DNA from 2 places in the Actinotalea fermentans genome. Region 2 is predicted to be linked to the other one. Evidence: predicted binding sites of a transcription regulator. Region 2 holds the regulator's gene; the other holds the start of a gene.
What was found. Region 2 encodes HrcA, which represses chaperone genes, less so after heat shock. Its sites were predicted from a motif close to TTNGCACTCGNNNNNNNCGAGTGCNAA; they were not measured.
Positions count from the first base shown of each region.

Region 1: the regulator HrcA is predicted to act here: its motif matches at 3,377-3,403, upstream of groES (co-chaperone GroES).

Region 1 is NZ_BJYK01000009.1:172,590-181,708, forward strand. It holds gene guaB (IMP dehydrogenase) at 1-508, opposite strand, end outside; gene AFE02nite_RS12675 (response regulator transcription factor) at 626-1,261, opposite strand; gene AFE02nite_RS12680 (MerR family transcriptional regulator) at 1,396-2,346, opposite strand; gene AFE02nite_RS12685 (WhiB family transcriptional regulator) at 2,580-2,870, shown strand; gene groES (co-chaperone GroES) at 2,938-3,231, opposite strand; gene AFE02nite_RS12695 (class I SAM-dependent methyltransferase) at 3,673-4,860, shown strand; gene AFE02nite_RS12700 (glutamate--cysteine ligase) at 4,860-5,996, shown strand; gene AFE02nite_RS12705 (glycoside hydrolase family 3 N-terminal domain-containing protein) at 6,019-7,314, opposite strand; gene tsaD (tRNA (adenosine(37)-N6)-threonylcarbamoyltransferase complex transferase subunit TsaD) at 7,326-8,384, opposite strand; gene AFE02nite_RS12715 (hypothetical protein) at 8,454-9,119, opposite strand, start outside.
Region 2 is NZ_BJYK01000001.1:295,162-304,280, reverse strand. It holds gene dnaJ (molecular chaperone DnaJ) at 1-1,037, opposite strand, end outside; gene hrcA (heat-inducible transcriptional repressor HrcA) at 1,118-2,137, opposite strand; gene AFE02nite_RS01380 (DUF3097 family protein) at 2,262-3,194, shown strand; gene AFE02nite_RS01375 (DUF4870 domain-containing protein) at 3,363-3,878, shown strand; gene hemW (radical SAM family heme chaperone HemW) at 4,025-5,266, opposite strand; gene AFE02nite_RS01365 (MerR family transcriptional regulator) at 5,382-5,810, shown strand; gene AFE02nite_RS01360 (aldo/keto reductase) at 5,807-6,826, shown strand; gene lepA (translation elongation factor 4) at 6,909-8,798, opposite strand; gene AFE02nite_RS01350 (dodecin family protein) at 8,962-9,119, shown strand, end outside.

The sequences.
Region 1 (9,119 bases), on a different contig from region 2:
GCTGGGTCGTCATGACGTCGCGGACCCGCAGGCTCGCGTAGTCCGCCGCCGCGACGAAGCGCAGGTCGCGGTTGGTGATGATGCCGACGAGGCGGTTGCCCTCCTCGACCACCGGCAGCCCCGACACGCGGTACTTGCCGCACAGCGCGTCGAGCTCGGCGAGGGTGGCGTCCGGGCCGACGGTCACGGGGTCGGAGACCATGCCCGACTCCGAGCGCTTGACCAGGTCCACCTGGTGCGCCTGGTCGGCGATCGGCAGGTTCCGGTGCAGGACGCCGACGCCGCCCTGGCGGGCCATCGCGACCGCCATCCGGGCCTCGGTGACGGTGTCCATCGCCGCCGAGACCAGCGGGACGGCGACGGAGATCTCACGCGTCAGGCGCGAGGTCGTGTCGACCTCGGAGGGGATCACGTCGGTCTGCCCCGGCAGGAGCAGGACGTCGTCGAACGTCAGACCGACGAAACCGAACGGGTCGGCCTCGGCAGGGGTGGGCGGCGGCACGCTCATCCGGCGATAGTAGTCGCGGCCCCGGGAGCCCCGGGTGGGCCCGTCAGTCGCTGAGACCGCCCGGCGGGCACGGCCGGGACGAGGGCGGCGTCGTGAGCCGAGCCGTCCGCGAAGCGGTCAGCGGATGAGACCGCGGCGGAGCCCGATGGCGACGGCCTGGGCGCGGTCCGCGGCGTCGAGCTTGCGGAACAGCCGGCGGGCGTGGGTCTTCACCGTGTCCTCGGAGAGGAAGAGGTCGGCGCCGATCTGCGCGTTGGAGCGCCCGTGGCTCATGCCGATGAGCACCTCCATCTCGCGCTTGGTGAGCTCGATCGGCGGGGCGGCCGGCTGCCCGGCGGGCCGCGGGCGCGGCAGGCCGTTCGCGCTCGCGCCGTGCGGGGGCGCCGGGGCGGCCGCGAGGCTGTGCGCGGCGACGGCCGCCAGCTCGCTGCGCTCGAGGTCGGGCGCGAGGTAGCCGCGCGCGCCGAGCGCGACGGCGCGGTCCAGGGTGATCTCGTCACCGGGCACGGCCAGCATGATGACGATCGGCGCGGTGTCGAGCTCGCGCAGGCGGCGCATGGCCTCCAGCGGCCCGGTGCCGGGCAGGTGCGTGTCCAGGAGCACGAGCGCGGGTGCGGTGCGCCGGGCGAGCGTGACGAGCTCCTCGGCACTCCCGGCGCCGCGCGCGGGGACGAGACCGGGGACCCCGTGCGCCGCCGCGACGATGCGCTCGCGGACGGCAGCGGAGCCGTGGCACACGACGACGCCGGCCATCCGCCTCCTTCCGCAGTGTCCCGGCACGCACGTCGGCCGGGACGGGGGATCCGCGTGCAGCAATCATCGGCCACCGCGGCGGCGGACCTTAGCGGGTCGGAGGGTGAAGACGCGGGCGGATGGGGTGAAGCCGGTCAGACGGTCGCGAGCACCTCGTGCAGCGCCCCGGGGAGGGTCCGCACGCGGTGCACGTTCGCGGCGACGGGCAGCTCGGGCGCCGTCGGGCCGTGGTGCACGAAGACGGGCATGCCGGGCCGGGCCGCCGTCGCGGCGCGGACGACGGCGGTGCCCCGCGCGCCGGCGTCGGCCGGGGAGACCTCGACCAGGAGCGCGGCGGGCTGCGCACGCTCCACCGCGCCCGTGACGACCGCGGGGGCCGACGACGAGAGCACCCGCACCCGGACGCCGTGGCCCTGGAGCGCGGTGGCCAGGACGTGCGAGCGCAGGTCCGGGCCCTCCCCCGTCGGGACGACGAGGACCGTCGGGGCGGGCTTGGCGGCGTCGAGGTGGGCGGCCGCGACGGCGGCGCGGCTGCGCAGCTCGGCGAAGGCCGCGGCGACGAGGGCCGGGGCGACGCTCTCGCCGGGGCGCTCGAGGGCGGCGCGCTCCCCGACGGTGCGCAGCGTCGGCTCGACGAGGTCGGTCCACCAGGCGAGGACGTCCCGCGGGGCGACGCGCGCGAGCATCCACCGGACGGCCGCGTTGTCGAACTGACCGGCGGCCGCGGCGAGCGCGGCGGGGTCCGCCGCCATCGGGACGGCGTCGGAGTAGGCGTCCATCACCTCGGCGGTGGTGGGGACGTGCACCTCGGCGCTCGGGGCGTCCGTCGCGGCCAGCGCCGTCCGGGCCGCCTCGGAGGGGGCCACGCCCTCGAGGGTCAGGCGACGCATGACCAGCAGGCGGGCGACGTCCTGGGCCGAGTAGCGCCGGTGCGCGCCCGCGAGGTGCTCCGACGGGCCGAGGCCGTAGCGGCGGTCCCAGGTGCGCAGCGTCGCGGGGGCCACACCGAGCCGACGGGCCACCGCCGCGACCGTCAAGGACGGCGCCGGCGGCCGTTCGCGGACGCCCTCGCCACTCGTCGACATGACGCGATTCTGCACAGCCGGTGGCGCGCTCCGCCACAGACCGCGCCGCTTCACCACCCGTCAAGCGCAAGGTCATCGGCATTTACGCGGCGTCCCGCGCGGACGAAGCCGTGCATGCCGCTCGCCGCCACGCTGACGAAGCAGTTTGACCAAGGGGGTTGACCAACTTCTGACGCGGTTCTACGGTGAGGGTCTCGCCGGTGCCCGCCGATGAGTCATCAGCAGGAGGACCCATGACGGAGATCTCGCGACTGCCCGGTCCGGTGATGGACCTCTGGGAGTGGCAGTACGAGGGGAAGTGCCGTGAGGCCGACCCGACCCTGTTCTTCCACCCCGAGGGCGAGCGCGGTGCCGCGCGCCGTCGGCGCGCCGAGGCGGCCAAGCAGATCTGCGCCACGTGCCCCGTGCTGAACGAGTGCCGCGAGCACTCCCTCGCCGTCCGCGAGCCCTACGGGGTGTGGGGCGGCCTGTCGGAGGAGGAGCGCAGCGAGATGCTCAGCCGCCGCGTCCGGCGAGCCGGCTGAGGCTGCAGACGACGACGCCCCGGCCCCCACGAGGGGGCCGGGGCGTCGTGCGTCGTGATGTCAGGTGTCAGCTGACGACGGCGAGGATGTCGCGCGCGGAGAGGATGAGGAACTCCTCGCCCTTGTACTTGACCTCGGTGCCGCCGTACTTGCTGTAGATGACGCGGTCGCCGACGGCGACGTCGAGCGGCACCCGCTGACCCTTGTCGTCGATGCGACCCGGGCCGACCGCCAGGACCTCGCCCTCCTGGGGCTTCTCCTTGGCGGTGTCCGGGATCACGAGACCGGATGCCGTCGTCTGCTCCGCCTCGAGCGTGCGGACGACGACCCGGTCCTCGAGCGGCTTGATGGAGACCGACACAGCGGACCTCCCCTTCTCACAGTCGTGGGAACGGAACGTTCAGCTGCCGCCTGTCCGGGCTGTCCGCCGTCGCGGGTGCCGGTCAGCCGAACCGGAGCGGCTGGCACCCGCCTGTGGCGAGTGCTAGGAGCAATCTAGGCCGGGGTTAGCACTCAGTCAACGCGAGTGCCAGCCCCGCGATCCCCCTCCCCACCGTGTGGAGCGTTCCCGCCCGACACGCGCGCGTGTGACCGCGTCCACGGCGCACGTACCGCCGCTCTTGTGACAGGCGGGACTCCTGGCGCGCGCGTGACGCCCCACCCGCCCCACTGGCCCCACGCGTCACAGGTGCGGCGGTGGGTGCACGCGGGCGGGCGGGGTCACCCACCACGGGGCCCGCCCCCGCCGGGACGACGACCGCAGCGCCGTCCCGAGCGAGCGGTGCGTGCAAGGATCGGGCGCGTGGACCCCGAGACCCTGTCCTTGCTGCTCAGCCCCGACGGCTGGGCCCTGCTCGGGGCTCTCCCGCCCTACGACGAGCGCCTCGCGCTCCCGATGGCGGAGCGGCTGCAGAAGGAGGGCCTGGACCCGCGGCTCGTGGCCGGCGCGCTCACGCAGTCGCGCCTGCGCGCCCAGGGCCGCGCCAAGTTCGCCGACTTCGCCGACGGCATGCTCTTCACGCCCGCCGGCCTGGAGCAGGCGACCCGGCTGACCGTCGGCGCCCGGCACGCCCGGCGCTACCAGGCCGCCGGGTGCACCCTCGTCGCCGACCTCACCTGCGGCATCGGCGGCGACGCGATGGCGATGGCGGCGCTCGGCCTCGGCGTGCTCGCGTGCGACGTCGACGAGCTCACCGCGGCCATCGCGACCGTCAACCTGCGGCACTTCCCCGAGGCCACCGTCCGGCACGCCGACGGCCTCACGCTCGACCTGGCCGCCGAGGGCGTCGACGGCGTCTTCGCCGACCCCGCCCGGCGCACGGCCCAGGGCCGGCGCGCGCACGATCCCGCGGCGTACACCCCGCCCCTGGACCGGGTGCTCGCCCTGCGCGACGCCGTCCCGGCCCTGGGCGTGAAGGTCGGCCCGGCCATCCCGCACGCCGCCGTGCCCGACGACGCCGAGGCCCAGTGGGTCAGCATCGACGGGGACGTCGTCGAGGCCGGCCTGTGGTTCGGCCCGCTCGCGCCCGACGGCCCCGGGCGCACCGCGCTCGTCGTGCGCGGGCAGGCGGCGACCGTCCTGCGCGGCCCCGCTCCGCACGCCGACGCCGGACCCGTCGGCACCTACCTCTACGAGCCCGACGGCGCCGTCATCCGCGCCGGCCTCGTCGGCACGGTCGCGGACCAGGTGCGCGGTCGGCTGCTGGACGCGACGATTGCCTACGTGACCTCGGACGCCCTCGTGGCCACCGGTGCGGCGACCGCCTACCGGGTGCTCGACACCATGCCGTTCGGCCTCAAGCGGCTGCGCACGGCCCTGCGGGAGCGGGGCGTGGGCCGCCTGACGATCAAGAAGCGCGGCACCGCCGTCGTGCCGGAGCAGCTGCGCAAGCAGCTCGACCTGCGCGGCGACGGCGAGGCGACGATCGTGCTGACGCGCGTGGCCGGGAGCCAGCAGGTGCTCCTCGTGGAGCCGGTGGGGACCGACTGATGGACATCCCGTTCGCGGAGTCGGAGCGCTCGACCGTCGGCATCGAGTGGGAGCTCGCGCTCGTCGATGCGGACTCCGGCGACCTGCGCCAGGTCGCCCAGACCGTGCTCGACGCCGTCGCCCCTTCGGACGGCGGCGACCACCCGACCATCAAGCAGGAGCTGCTGCTCAACACGGTGGAGATCGTCACGGGCGTGTGCCGGACCGTGGGCGAGGCGGGGGCGGACCTGCACCGGACGGTCGAGGAGCTTCGGCGGATCACCGACCCCCTCCGCGTCGAGCTCATGTGCGCCGGGACGCACCCGTTCGCGTCGTGGAGCAACCAGAAGGTGACCGACAAGCAGCGGTACGCCACGCTCATCGAGCGCACCCAGTGGTGGGGCCGGCAGATGCTCATCTACGGCATCCACGTGCACGTCGGCATCGAGTCGCGCGACAAGGTGCTGCCGATCCTGCGCGCGGTCCTCGCCTACTACCCGCACCTGCAGGCCCTCTCGGCGTCGTCGCCCTTCTGGGGCGGCAAGGACACCGCCTACGCGTCCAACCGCGCCCTGATGTTCCAGCAGCTCCCGACGGCGGGGCTCCCCTTCCAGTTCGACGCCTGGGCCGACTTCGAGGCCTACGCCGCGGACATGCTGCACACGGGCGTGATCGACGACATCTCCGAGATCCGCTGGGACCTGCGGCCCTCGCCCCGCCTGGGCACCCTGGAGATGCGGATCTGCGACGGCGCCTCGAACCTCACCGAGGTCCTCGCGCTCGCGGCCCTCACCCAGTGCCTCGTGGAGCACTTCTCCACCCTGTACGACGCCGGGGAGGAGCTGCCGCGCCTGCCACCGTGGTTCGTCCAGGAGAACAAGTGGCGCTCGGCGCGCTACGGCATGGACGCGATCATCATCACGAACGCGGCGGGCGACGAGGAGCTGGTCACGGACGCCGTCGAGCGGCTCCTGGCGGACCTGGCGCCGACCGCCGAGCGCCTCGGCGCCACCGACGAGCTCGCCGGCATCCGGACCATCCTGCGCAAGGGCGCCGGGTACCAGCGCCAGCGTGCGGTCGCCCGCCGCAACGCGGGCGAGCTCGGGCCGGTCGTCGAGGCCCTGGTCGCGGAGATGCGCGCGGGCAAGCCGCTGTAGGCGCACCCGGGAGCCGCCCCGGTCAGCCCGCCCAGAGCTGGAGGGCGACGACGCGCGTCGCGGCCTCCTCAAGCCGCTCGCGCGGCAGCGCGCCGGACTGCACGGCCGCGACGACCGCCGCATGGGCGGCGCCGACGTCGCGCGGCTTGAGGACCAGGTCGGCCCCCGCCGCCAGGGCACGCACCACCTCCTCGCCGGGCGCCCCGGACGGCACGGCGCCCATGTCGAGGGCGTCGGTCACCGCGACGCCGTCGAACCCGAGGCTCTCGCGCAGCAGCCGGTAGGCGGCGGGCGACAGCGACGAGGGCACCCCCGGGTCGAGCTGGACCACGTCGAGGTGTCCCATCATCACGACCGGGGCGCCCGCGTCCACGGCTGCTCCGAAGGGCACGAGGTCCCGCGCCGCGAGCTGCTCGACGCCGGCCGGCTGGACCGGCAGGCCGACGTGGCTGTCGGCGGTCACCGAGCCGTGCCCGGGGAAGTGCTTGAGCACCGGCACCGTGCCGCCGTCGAGCAGGCCGCGACCCGCGGCGACCACGGTCCGCGCGGCGACCGCCGGGTCCGCCGAGGCCGACCGGTCGCCGATCGTCGGGTCCGCCGCGCCGACCGTCACGTCCGCGACGGGTGCGAAGTCCATCGTGATGCCCAGGCCCGCGAGGTCGGCCCCGAGCCGGGCGAACCGGTCGCGGGTCGCCGCGTCGTCGCCCGCGGCGCCGAAGGCGGCGAACGCCGGCAGGTCGGGCAGGAGCCCGCGCAGCCGGGACACCCGGCCGCCCTCCTCGTCGATCGCGACGATCGCGGGCCAGGCCCGGCCGTCGGCGGCGGCCGCGGCCTGCACCGCGGCCGACGTCGCGCGCACCTGGTCCAGCGAGGCGACGTTCTCGCCCATGAGGATGACCCCACCGAGGTGGTACCCGGCGACGAGGCCGGCCGGGGCCGCGGGGTCCGTGCCGGCGAAGGCCGCGACGAGCACCTGACCGGCCAGCACCTCGACCGGCATCGCCGCCACGGCCGCGCGCGCCTGCGCCACGACCGCCACCGTCGGCCCCCAGTCCGTGCGCGGGTTCGGCACCGTCGCCGCGGGCGCCGTCGGGCGGCCCGACGCGCGGACGGAGGCGACCTCCGCACCGGCCAGCGGGGCCACCCAGCCCGCGGCGGCGCCCGGCGCCCCGGCCGCACCACCCTCCTGCGACGTCAGGACGCGCGCGGCGGGCGGCACCCCCGCGTCGGCGCCCGACGGCGGCGCGCCCGCGAGCACGACCAGCCCGACGCCGAGCGCGGCCGCGACGAGCGCGCGGCCCTCGAGCCGACGGTCCACCGCGTGCTCCGTCAGACGGTGATGCGGGTGAGCGGCATCGAGGAGTCCACCGGCAGGTCGAGCGCGGACGGCGCGACCCCGCGGCGCCAGGCCGCCGAGCCGAGCGCGGCGATCATCGCGCCGTTGTCGGTGCAGAACTTGATCGGCGGGATGCGCACGGTGATGCCGGCCTCCGCGCACCGCTCCTCCGCCATCGCGCGCAGTTGCGAGTTCGCCGAGAACCCGCCGCCGATGACGAGCGTGTCCACCTCGTGGCGCCGGCACGCCGCGATGGTCTTGGCCGTCAGGACGTCGGCGACGGCCTCGGCGAAGGAGGCGGCGACGTCGGGCAGCGGGATCTCCTCGCCCGCGTCCTGGCGCGCCTCCACCCAGCGGGCGACGGCCGTCTTGAGCCCGGAGAAGGAGAAGTCGTCGGCGTGCGCGGCCTGGTCCTTGGGCGCGGTGAGGCCGCGCGGGAACCGGATCGAGGCGGTGCCCTCGCGCGCGAGCCGGTCGATGTGCGGGCCGCCCGGGTACGGCAGGCCGAGGAGCCGGCCCACCTTGTCGAAGGCCTCGCCGGCCGCGTCGTCCAGGGTCTGGCCGAGCTCGACGACGTCGGTGGCGATGTCGTTGACCAGGAGCAGCGACGAGTGACCACCGGAGACCACCAGCGCGAGGAACCGCTCCGGGAACGCACCGTGCACCAGCTCGTCCACCGCCGCGTGCCCGATGACGTGGTTCACGCCGTACAGCGGCTTGCCGAGCCCGACGGCGAGGGCCTTGGCCGCGGCGGCACCGACCGTGAGCGGCCCGACGAGGCCGGGGCCGGCCGTGACCGCGATCGCGGAGACCTGGCCGAGGTCGACGTCGGCCTGCGCGAGCGCCCGGTCGAGCGTGGGCACGATCGCCTCGAGGTGGGCGCGCGAGGCGACCTCGGGGATGATCCCGCCGAACCGCGCGTGCTCGTCGACGGACGAGGCGACGGCGTCGACCAGCAGCTGCGGGCCGTCGTCGGTCACGCGGACCAGGGCGACCCCGGTCTCGTCGCAGGACGTCTCGATGCCGAGCACCAGGTCACCACGGTCGTTCATGACGGCCAGCGTACGGGCGCGCGGGACCTGCCCCGGTCAACCGCGCGGGCCGGGCCCCGAACGCCGCCCTCAGCGGCCGGTGTCGACCCGCAGGCCGGGGTTGCCGGCGGCCGCGACGGTCACCGGCGAGGCCGCGCGCCAGCCGGACTCCACGCCGACGACCGTGACCGTGTGCGCGCCCGCCGCCGTCGCCGCGGGGATCGTCACGTCCAGGGCCACCCGGCCGTCCGCACCCGCGACACCCGTCGCCAGCAGCACCGGCGACGACTGCAGCCAGACCGCGACCTCCTCGCCCGGCTGGTAGCCCGCGCCGGTCACGGTCAGCCGCTGGCCGGCCTTCGGGGTGCCCGACGTCGACACGGTCGCCGCACCAGCCGGCAGGACCGGCAGTGTGCCCGCCGTGATCGTGCCGTCGGTCGCCAGCCAGACGAGCGTCCGGCCGTACAGGTCCACCGGCAGGGTCTGGACGTCGACGTCGGAGGTCGGCTCGGCGACGGACATCGCCTGCACCTCGGCCTCGGGAGCCGGGACCGCGCCGAGCGTCGGCGTCGGCGTCGGAGTCGGAGTCGGAGTCGGTTCGGGGGACCACTCCTCGCCGTCCAGCAGGTCCACGTGGGCGACCGGGCCGTCGGCCGCCGTCGCCTCCTCGAACACCCAGGCATCCAGGTCGCTGACGGGGCCCTCCTCCCAGGGACGCGTCACGACGACGAACCGGGCCCCCTGCGCGACCACGCG
Region 2 (9,119 bases):
AGGGCGGCGAGCTCGCGCAGCAGGCGCTCCTGCTCGGCGTCGAGGCCAGAGGGCACCTGGACGTCGACGTGCACGTGCAGGTCGCCGCGGCCGGCTCCCCGCAGGTGGCCGACGCCGAGGCCGCGGACCGTCACCACCTCGCCCGGCTGCGTCCCGGGACGGATGTCGATCTCGCGCGTGCCGTCCAGCGTCTCCAGCGAGACGACCGTGCCGAGCGCTGCCGCCGTCATCGGGACCGGCAGCGAGCAGTGCAGGTCGTCGCCCTGCCGCACGAGCGTCGCGTGCGGGCGCTCGCGGACCTCGAGGTACACGTCGCCGGGCGGGCCACCGGCCGGGCCGACCTCGCCCTGCCCGGGCAGCTTGATGCGGGTCCCGGTCTCCACGCCGGCGGGCACGTCCACGCTGAGCGTCCGGCGCGCGCGCACGCGGCCCTCACCGGAGCACTCCGGGCAGGGCTCGGGGATGACGGTGCCGAAGCCGTGGCACGTCGGGCACGGGCTGGACGTCATGACCTGGCCCAGGAACGAGCGCGCGACCCGCTGCACGGTGCCGTGGCCGCCGCAGACCTCGCAGGTGCGCGGGGAGGTCCCCGGGCGGCAGCAGCTGCCCTCGCACGTCGGGCAGGTCACGGCCGTGTCGACCTGCAGCTCACGGTGGACACCGAACGCCGCCTCGGCGAGCTCGATCTCCAGGCGCACCAGGGCGTCCTGCCCGCGGCGGGCCCGCGGGACCGGCCCTCGGCGCGCCGTCTGGCCACCGAAGAAGGTCTCGAAGATGTCCTGGAAGCCGAAGCCCTGACCGAACCCCTGGCCGCCGCCCGGCGCCGACGGGTCCACGCCGGCGTCGTACATCTGGCGCTTCTCGGGGTTGGAGAGCACCTCGTAGGCCCGCGTGACCTCCTTGAACTGCTCCTCCGCGCCGTCGCCCTCGGCGACGTCGGGGTGGTACTGCCGGGCCAGGCGCCGGTAGGCCCGCTTGATCTCCTCCGGGCTGGCGTCGCGGGAGACCCCGAGGATCTCGTAGTAGTCAGTGTTCACCAAGGCTCACCAGTGGTCGGGGGCGTGGAAGGTCAAGGTGCAGCGGACTGCGCGCCGGGCCGGGCCGGGCAGATGCACGCTCATCCCGCGAGGATCCGCGAGAGGTAGCGCGCGACCGCGCGCACGGACGAGATGGTCCCGGCGTAGTCCATCCGGGTCGGGCCGAGGGAGCCGATCCTGGCGACCGGCTGGCCACCGGAGGCGTAGCTCGCGGCGACGATCGACGTCTCCGCCAGGCCTGCGTGCTCGTTCTCGTGGCCGATGCGGACCGCCACTCCGGCGGCGTCCTCGGCCATCTCGCTGAGGAGGTTGAGCAGTACGACCTGCTCCTCGAGCGCCTCGAGGACGGGTCGGATGGTGTGCGCGAAGTCGAGGCCGCTGCGCGCCAGGTTGGCGGTGCCCGCCATGACGATCCGCTCCTCGGTGGTCTCCGCGAGCGTCTCCTCGAGCACGCGGACCACGCGGCGCACGAACTCCTGCTCCGCCACCGGGAACGCCTGGACCACCTGGTCGAGGGGCTCGGTGAGGTCGGCCAGCCGGCGCCCGGCGACGGACGCGTTGAGCCTGGCCCGCAGCTCGCCGAGGGTGTGCTCGGGCACCCCCTCGGGCACGTCGAGGGCGCGCTGCTCGACCCGGCCGGCCTCGGTGATGATGACCATGAGGAGCCGGTCGGTCGCCATCGGCACCAGCTCGAGGTGACGCAGCGCCGAGCGCCGCAGCGACGGGTACTGGACGACGGCGACCTGGTGCGTCAGCTGCGCCAGCAGCCGGACGGAGCGGTCCACCACGTCGTCGAGGTCCACCGCGTCCTCGAGGAACGCGTGGATGGCGCGCTGCTCGGCGGGCGAGAGCGGCTTCACCTGGGACAGCCGGTCGACGAAGAGGCGGTACCCCTTGTCCGTCGGCACCCGGCCGGCAGAGGTGTGCGGCTGCGCGATGAGGCCGGCATCCTCGAGCGCCGCCATGTCGTTGCGGATGGTCGCCGGCGAGACGTTCAGCCGGTGCCGCTCGACGAGCGTGCGCGACCCCACGGGCTCGCGCGTGCGCACGTAGTCGTCGACGATGGCGCGCAGCACCTCGAGCCTGCGGTCCTCGCTCATCGCGCCTCCCTCCCGCCGCGTGCACGGATGGCACTCTGACCACCCGAGTGCTAATCCTACGACGGCGGCCGGCCGGCACGTCGAGACGGGCCGGCCGGCGGCCCGGCCCGTCTAGAGTGCTCGCGTGCCATCGCCCGACGACGACCCCCGCGCCGGCTCGGCCTGGGGCGACCGGTACGGCCCCGACGTGCTGGGCGGGACGCGCGACCCGCGCGACCCACGACCGTGGTCGGCCCGCGTGCCGTCGCGCCGCCCCGCGGCCCGCCAGGTGCCGGCCGAGGACGGCCTGGTCGTGGAGGACGTCGAGACGGGCTGGGTGGGCGCCGTCGTCCGCGTCGAGAAGTCGGGCGGCATGCACGTCGTCGTGCTGGAGGACCGCCGTGGGCGCACGCGCACGTTCGGCCTGGGTCCCGGCTTCTGGGTGGACGGCGAGGCGGTGGAGCTCGTCCCCCCCGCCGGCAGGCCTGCCCCCGCCCGCCCCACGCGCACCGCGTCCGGCTCGGTCGCTGTTCCCGACGCGCGGGCCCGGGTCGCGCGCGCGAGCCGCCTCTGGGTCGAGGGCCGGCACGACGCCGAGCTCGTCGAGCGCGTGTGGGGTGACGACCTGCGCGTCGCGGGCGTCGTCGTGGAGCTGCTCGACGGCGTCGACGGGCTGGTGGAGGCGGTGCGCGAGTTCCGACCGACCGCCGACCGCCGGCTCGGCGTCCTCGTCGACCACCTCGTCGCGGGCTCGAAGGAGAGCCGGATCGCCGCGGAGGCGGGCCGTGCGGCGCCTCCCGGGAGCGTGCTGGTGGTCGGGCACCCGTACGTCGACGTCTGGCAGGCGATCCGGCCGGCCCGCCTGGGCCTGGACGCCTGGCCGCAGGTGCCGCGCCACGTCGAGTGGAAGCGCGGGGTGCTGACGGCCCTCGGCTGGCCCGCCGCCGACCAGGCCGACGTCGCCCGCGGGTGGCAGCGCATGCTCGGCACCGTGCGGGACTTCCGCGACCTGGAGGCCGCGTTCCTGGGCCGCGTCGAGGAGCTGATCGACTTCGTGACCGCCCCGCCCGAGGGGTGAGGGCGCCGGCGTCGTCGGACTCATGCGCGCGGCTCTGCCCCAAGAGCCGTCCGTTTCGCTATGTTCGGACCGCTGTGCTGTGCGTACGTGTGCCCAGCGCGGTGTGGTCCCCTCCGGCTCGTGCCAAGAGGCGCCAGCCCATCCGTCTCACTCGAATGGTGACGTGACATGACCAGCACCCCGTCCGATCCGACGCCTGAGGGCGCCGTCCCTCCGCCGCCCGCACCTGAGGGCGCTGTCCCGCCGCCGGCCGGCGCCGTGCCCCCGCCCGCGTACAACGCGCCGCCGCCCGGGTACAACGCGCCGCCGCCCGGGTACGCCGCTGCCCCGCCTGCTGGTTACGCGGGCGCCCAGCCCCCGCTGAGCGACTCCGACCAGCGGATGTGGGCGATGCTCTCCCACGTCGGTGGCATCCTGTTCAGCTTCATCGCGCCGCTCATCATCTGGCTCATGTTCAAGGAGCGCGGCCGCTTCGTGGAGGAGCAGTCGAAGGAGGCCCTGAACTTCCAGATCACGCTGATCATCGGCTACATCATCAGCGGCATCCTCATGATCATCCTCATCGGCGCCATCCTGTTCTTCGTCGTCTGGCTGGCCGCGATCATCTTCGGGATCATGGCCGCCATCGCCGCGAACAAGGGCGAGGCGTACCGGTACCCGGTCGCCATCCGGCTCATCAAGTGAGCTGACCCGATCGGTCCGGAGGGGCCGGCACCCGCACGGGTGCCGGCCCCTTCGTCGTCTCCCCGCCTCCGCCCCCTGAGGTGGTGCACGGTGGCGCCACGGTGCACCACGCGAGCCGTTCCGCCGCCCCCGTGTTCCAGTTGAGGTCAGTCGGTGAGGGCGCGGACCACCGTGTCCGCCAGGAGCCGGCCGCGGCGCGTCAGGACGGCACGGCCGCGGATCGCGGCGACGCCGTCCAGCAGGCCGTCCGCGACGAGGCCGGCGACGGCGTGGCGCGGAGCGTCGCCGAGCAGCTGCACGTCCAGGCCCTCCCGCAGCCGCACCGCGAGCAGCACCCGCTCGAGGCGCACCTCGTCACCACCGAGCACCTCGCGCGCCGCCGCAGGGCTGCGGCCCGCGGCGAGCCGGTCCGCGTAGGCGCGGGGGTGCTTCACGTTCCACCACCGCACCGCGCGGTCGCCCCCGCCGACGTGCGAGTGCGCCCCGGGCCCGACGCCCCACCAGTCGACGCCGCGCCAGTAGCCGAGGTTGTGCCGGCAGGCGTCGGCGTCGGTCCGGGCCCAGTTGCTGACCTCGTACCAGGTCAGGCCGGCCGCGCTGAGCACCTCGTCGGCGAGCTCGTACTTGGCGGCCTCGTCGTCGGGGTCCGGGGCGGGCAGCAGGCCGCGGCGCACCTGGGCACCCATGCGCGTGCCCTCCTCCACGACGAGCGCGTACGCCGAGACGTGGTCGACGGCGAGGCCTGCGACCGCGTCCAGCGAGCGCCGCCAGTCGTCGAGCGACTCCCCCGGCGTGCCGTAGATGAGGTCGAGCGACACCGCCAGGCCCGCGTCGCGCGCCCAGCCGACGACGTCGGGCACCCGGTCGGGATCGTGCGTGCGGTCGAGCGTGGCCAGCACGTGCGGCACCACGGACTGCACGCCGAAGGAGACCCGCGTGAAGCCGGCCGCTGCCAGGGCCGCGAGCGAGGCGGGCGTGACGGAGTCCGGGTTCGCCTCGGTCGTCACCTCGGCGCCCGGCGCCAGCCCCCACGCGTCCTCGACGGCCGCCAGGATCGTCGCCAGGTCGGCGGGCGGCAGCAGCGTCGGCGTGCCCCCGCCGAAGAAGACGGTCGACACAGGCTCCCCCCGCCCGACGTCGGCCAGCACGCGCCGCGCGAGCTCGATCTCGGACGCGGCGGTCTGCGCGTACGCCACCTGGCTCGCACCGCCGCCGAGCTCGGCGGACGTGTACGTGTTGAAGTCGCAGTAGCCGCAGCGGACCCGGCAGAACGGCACGTGCACGTAGACCGCAAACCCGGGCGCCACGGACGGCGCGTCGGCCACCCAGGCGGGCAGCGCACCGTCGTCGGGCACGGGCTCGCCGTCCGGCAGCGCGGAGGGCGTCACGGGGCCACGCCGACGAGCTGGGGGGACATGCTCCTAGCGTCGCACGAGACCCCTGCAGAACTGGTCAGCAGAATCGGTTGACTTCGAGTGCGCTCGAACTTCTACGGTCGTCGACATGGCGATCGTCACCGACCCGGGCCTGTCCATCGAGGAAGCCGCCGTGCGCACCGGCGTCTCGGCCCACACCCTGCGGTACTACGAGCGGATCGGCCTGCTCGCGGAGGTCCCCCGGGGCCCCGGCGGGCACCGGCGGTACACCGACGCCGAGCTCGGCGCCGTCGTGTTCCTCACGCTCCTGAGACAGACGGGCATGTCCATCCGGGACATGCAGCGGTTCGTCGACCTGACGCGTGAGGGCGACCACACGATCCCCCAGCGCGTCGAGGTGCTCTCCGAGCACCGGGAGCAGCTCGTCGCCCAGCTCGCGCTCCTGAACAAGCACCTGCGGGCGCTGGACCACAAGATCGGCATCTATCGGGGGATGCTCGGCGAGGCGGAGGCCTCCGACCCGGGCGCACCCACCAAGGAGAAGAAGGACGCATGAGAACGATCGAGCTCGGCACCACCGGCGAGCAGGTCAGCAGGATCGCCCTGGGCGCGATGCCCATGGGCACGATCGCCGACGAGCAGACCTCTGTCGCTCTGCTGGACCGCTACGTGTCGGACGGCGGTGGCTTCATCGACACCGCCGACTGCTACTCGTGGTGGTGGGCGAAGGGCACCGACGGCGGTCAGAGCGAGGAGCTGCTCGGCCGCTGGTTCGCCCGCACGGGCAACCGCGACCGGGTGTTCCTGTCCACCAAGGGCACCGCGCGCATCCGCGACGTCCACAAGGCGTGGCCCGAGGGCGCCACGGAGGCCGACTGGGGCTACGCCCGGCCGAACTACGTGGGCGCGAGCGCGGCAGTGCTGCGCGACTCCCTCGACGCGAGCCTGCGGCGTCTGCAGACCGACCACATCGACCTGTACTACGTGCACGTCGACGACCGCTCAACGCCGCTCGAGGAGACGCTGGCGACCCTCGCCTCGTTCGTCGCCGAGGGCAAGGTGCGGTACCTCGGCTGGTCCAACGTGCGCACGTGGCGGCTCGAGCGGATCCGCCAGCTCTGCGCGGCGAACGGCTGGCCGGCACCCGTGGCGCTCCAGCAGGAGCATTCCTACCTCACGCCGCGGTCGGGGCTCGACAGCGCCTCGATCGTCGACGCGGAGCAGGCGGACTACCTGCGCGAGCACCCCGACCTCGCGCTGGTCGCGTACTCCCCGGTCCTCAAGGGCATCTACGACATGTCCGACGCGGACCGCGAGGCGCACTACCTGTGGCAGGGCAACTACGCCGGCGAGCAGGCGCGCGCGCAGGTCGCGGCCGTCCGTGAGGTGGCCGCCGACCTCGGCGTCAAGCCGAGCCAGGTCGTGCTGGCCTGGCTGCTCGCCCAGGAGTCCCCGCGCGTCGTGCCGCTGCTGGGCACCGCCCGCGTGAGCCGGTACGAGGAGGCGGCGGCAGCCCTGTCGCTCGACCTCGGCCCGGACCACCTGGCGACGCTGGGGGCCGCGCGCAGCTGACACCCCCTGTCTGGAGCGTTCCCGACCGACACGCCAGCGTGTCGCGTCGGGAACGCTCCACACGCGGCGGGAAGGCTCCGCCCTACTTCTTGGACTTCTCCTTGTCCGGGGAGGCCTCGGAGGACAACGCTGCGATGAAGGCCTCCTGCGGCACCTCGACCCGACCGATCGTCTTCATCCGCTTCTTGCCCTCCTTCTGCTTCTCGAGCAGCTTGCGCTTGCGCGTGATGTCGCCGCCGTAGCACTTGGCCAGGACGTCCTTGCGCAGCGCACGGACGTTCTCGCGGGCGATCACGCGCGCGCCGACGGCGGCCTGGATGGGCACCTCGAACTGCTGGCGAGGGATGAGCTCCTTGAGCTTGCCCGCCATCGCGACGCCGTACGCGTAGGCCTTGTCCTTGTGCACGATGGCGCTGAAGGCATCGACCTGCTCGCCCTGCAGCAGGATGTCGACCTTGACGAGGTCACCCGGCTGCTCGCCCGCCGCCTCGTAGTCCAGCGACGCGTAGCCGCGCGTGCGCGACTTCAGGGCGTCGAAGAAGTCGAACACGATCTCGGCGAGCGGCAGCGTGTACCGCATCTCCACGCGCTCGGGCGACAGGTAGTCCATGCCGAGGAGCTCGCCGCGCCGGGCCTGGCAGAGCTCCATGATGGCGCCGATGAACTCGCTCGGCGCGAGGATGGTCGCCCGGACGATCGGCTCGCGCACCTGCGCGATCCGGCCACCCGGGAACTCGCTCGGGTTGGTCACCGTGAGCACCGAGCGGTCCTCCAAGGTGACCTCGTAGACGACGTTCGGCGCCGTGGAGATGAGGTCGAGGTCGAACTCGCGCTCGAGACGCTCCCGGACGATCTCCAGGTGCAGGAGGCCGAGGAACCCGACCCGGAACCCGAAGCCGAGCGCGACGGAGGTCTCCGGCTCGTAGACGAGCGCCGCGTCGTTGAGCTTGAGCTTGTCGAGGGCGTCGCGCAGCACGGGGTAGTCCGACCCGTCGATCGGGTACAGGCCCGAGTACACCATCGGCTTGGGGTCGGCGTAGCCGGACAGGGAGTGCTCGGCCGGACGGACGGCGTCGGTCACCGTGTCGCCCACCTTCGACTGGCGCACGTCCTTCACACCCGTGATGAGGTAGCCCACCTCCCCCACGCCGAGCCCCTTGGTCGGGACCGGCTCCGGGGAGATGACGCCGATCTCGAGCAGCTCGTGGGTCGCCTTCGTCGACATCATCGCGATGCGCTCACGGTGCGTGAGACGGCCGTCGACGACCCGGACGTACGTGACGACCCCGCGGTAGGTGTCGTACACGGAGTCGAAGATCATCGCGCGGGCCGCGGCGTCGGGGTCGCCCTGCGGCGCGGGGACCTCGTGCACGATCCGGTCGAGCAGTGCGGACACGCCCTCCCCGGTCTTCCCGGACACGCGCAGCACGTCGGACGGGTCGCCCCCGACCAGCCCGGCGATCTCCTCGGCGTACCGCTCCGGCTGGGCAGCAGGCAGGTCGATCTTGTTCAGGACGGGGATGATCGCGAGGTCGTTCTCCATCGCGAGGTACAGGTTGGCGAGGGTCTGCGCCTCGATGCCCTGGGCGGCGTCGACCAGCAGCACCGCACCCTCGCAGGCGGCGAGCGACCGCGAGACCTCGTACGTGAAGTCCACGTGGCCGGGGGTGTCGATCATGTTGAGCGCGTACGGCACCAGCGGACCACCGGCCTCGCCCGCGACCGCCCAGGTCATCCGGACGGCCTGCGACTTGATGGTGATGCCGCGCTCGCGCTCGATGTCCATCCGGTCGAGGTACTGCTCGCGCATCGCGCGCGCGTCGACGACACCGGTCAGCTGCAGCATGCGGTCGGCCAGCGTGGACTTGCCGTGGTCGATGTGGGCGATGATGCAGAAGTTGCGCAGCAGGTGCGGCGGCGTCGCCGCGGGCTGCACCTGTGCGCTCAGGGCGGCGTCGGGGATCGGGGTCAAGTGGTGGCTCCGTCGGGCTGGTGGGTCTGCCCCCATCGTCCCACGTCGGCGGCCCGTGTCCCGCCCGCCGACGCCGACGCTCGCGTTGCGGGCCGCTCGGCTCGGACGGAGGCTGGACGTGGGCCCGGCGCCCGCCGGACCCACGTCCTCGAGGAGGTCCCGCATGACGTCGTCCGTCGCCAAGATCACCGAGCTGAGCGTGCGTTCCGAGACGAGCTTCGAGGATGCGATCGCGACCGGCATCGCCCGCGCGTCACAGACCCTGCGCAACGTCTCCGGCGCCTGGGTCAAGGACCAGAAGGTCGAGGTCCAGGACGGGAG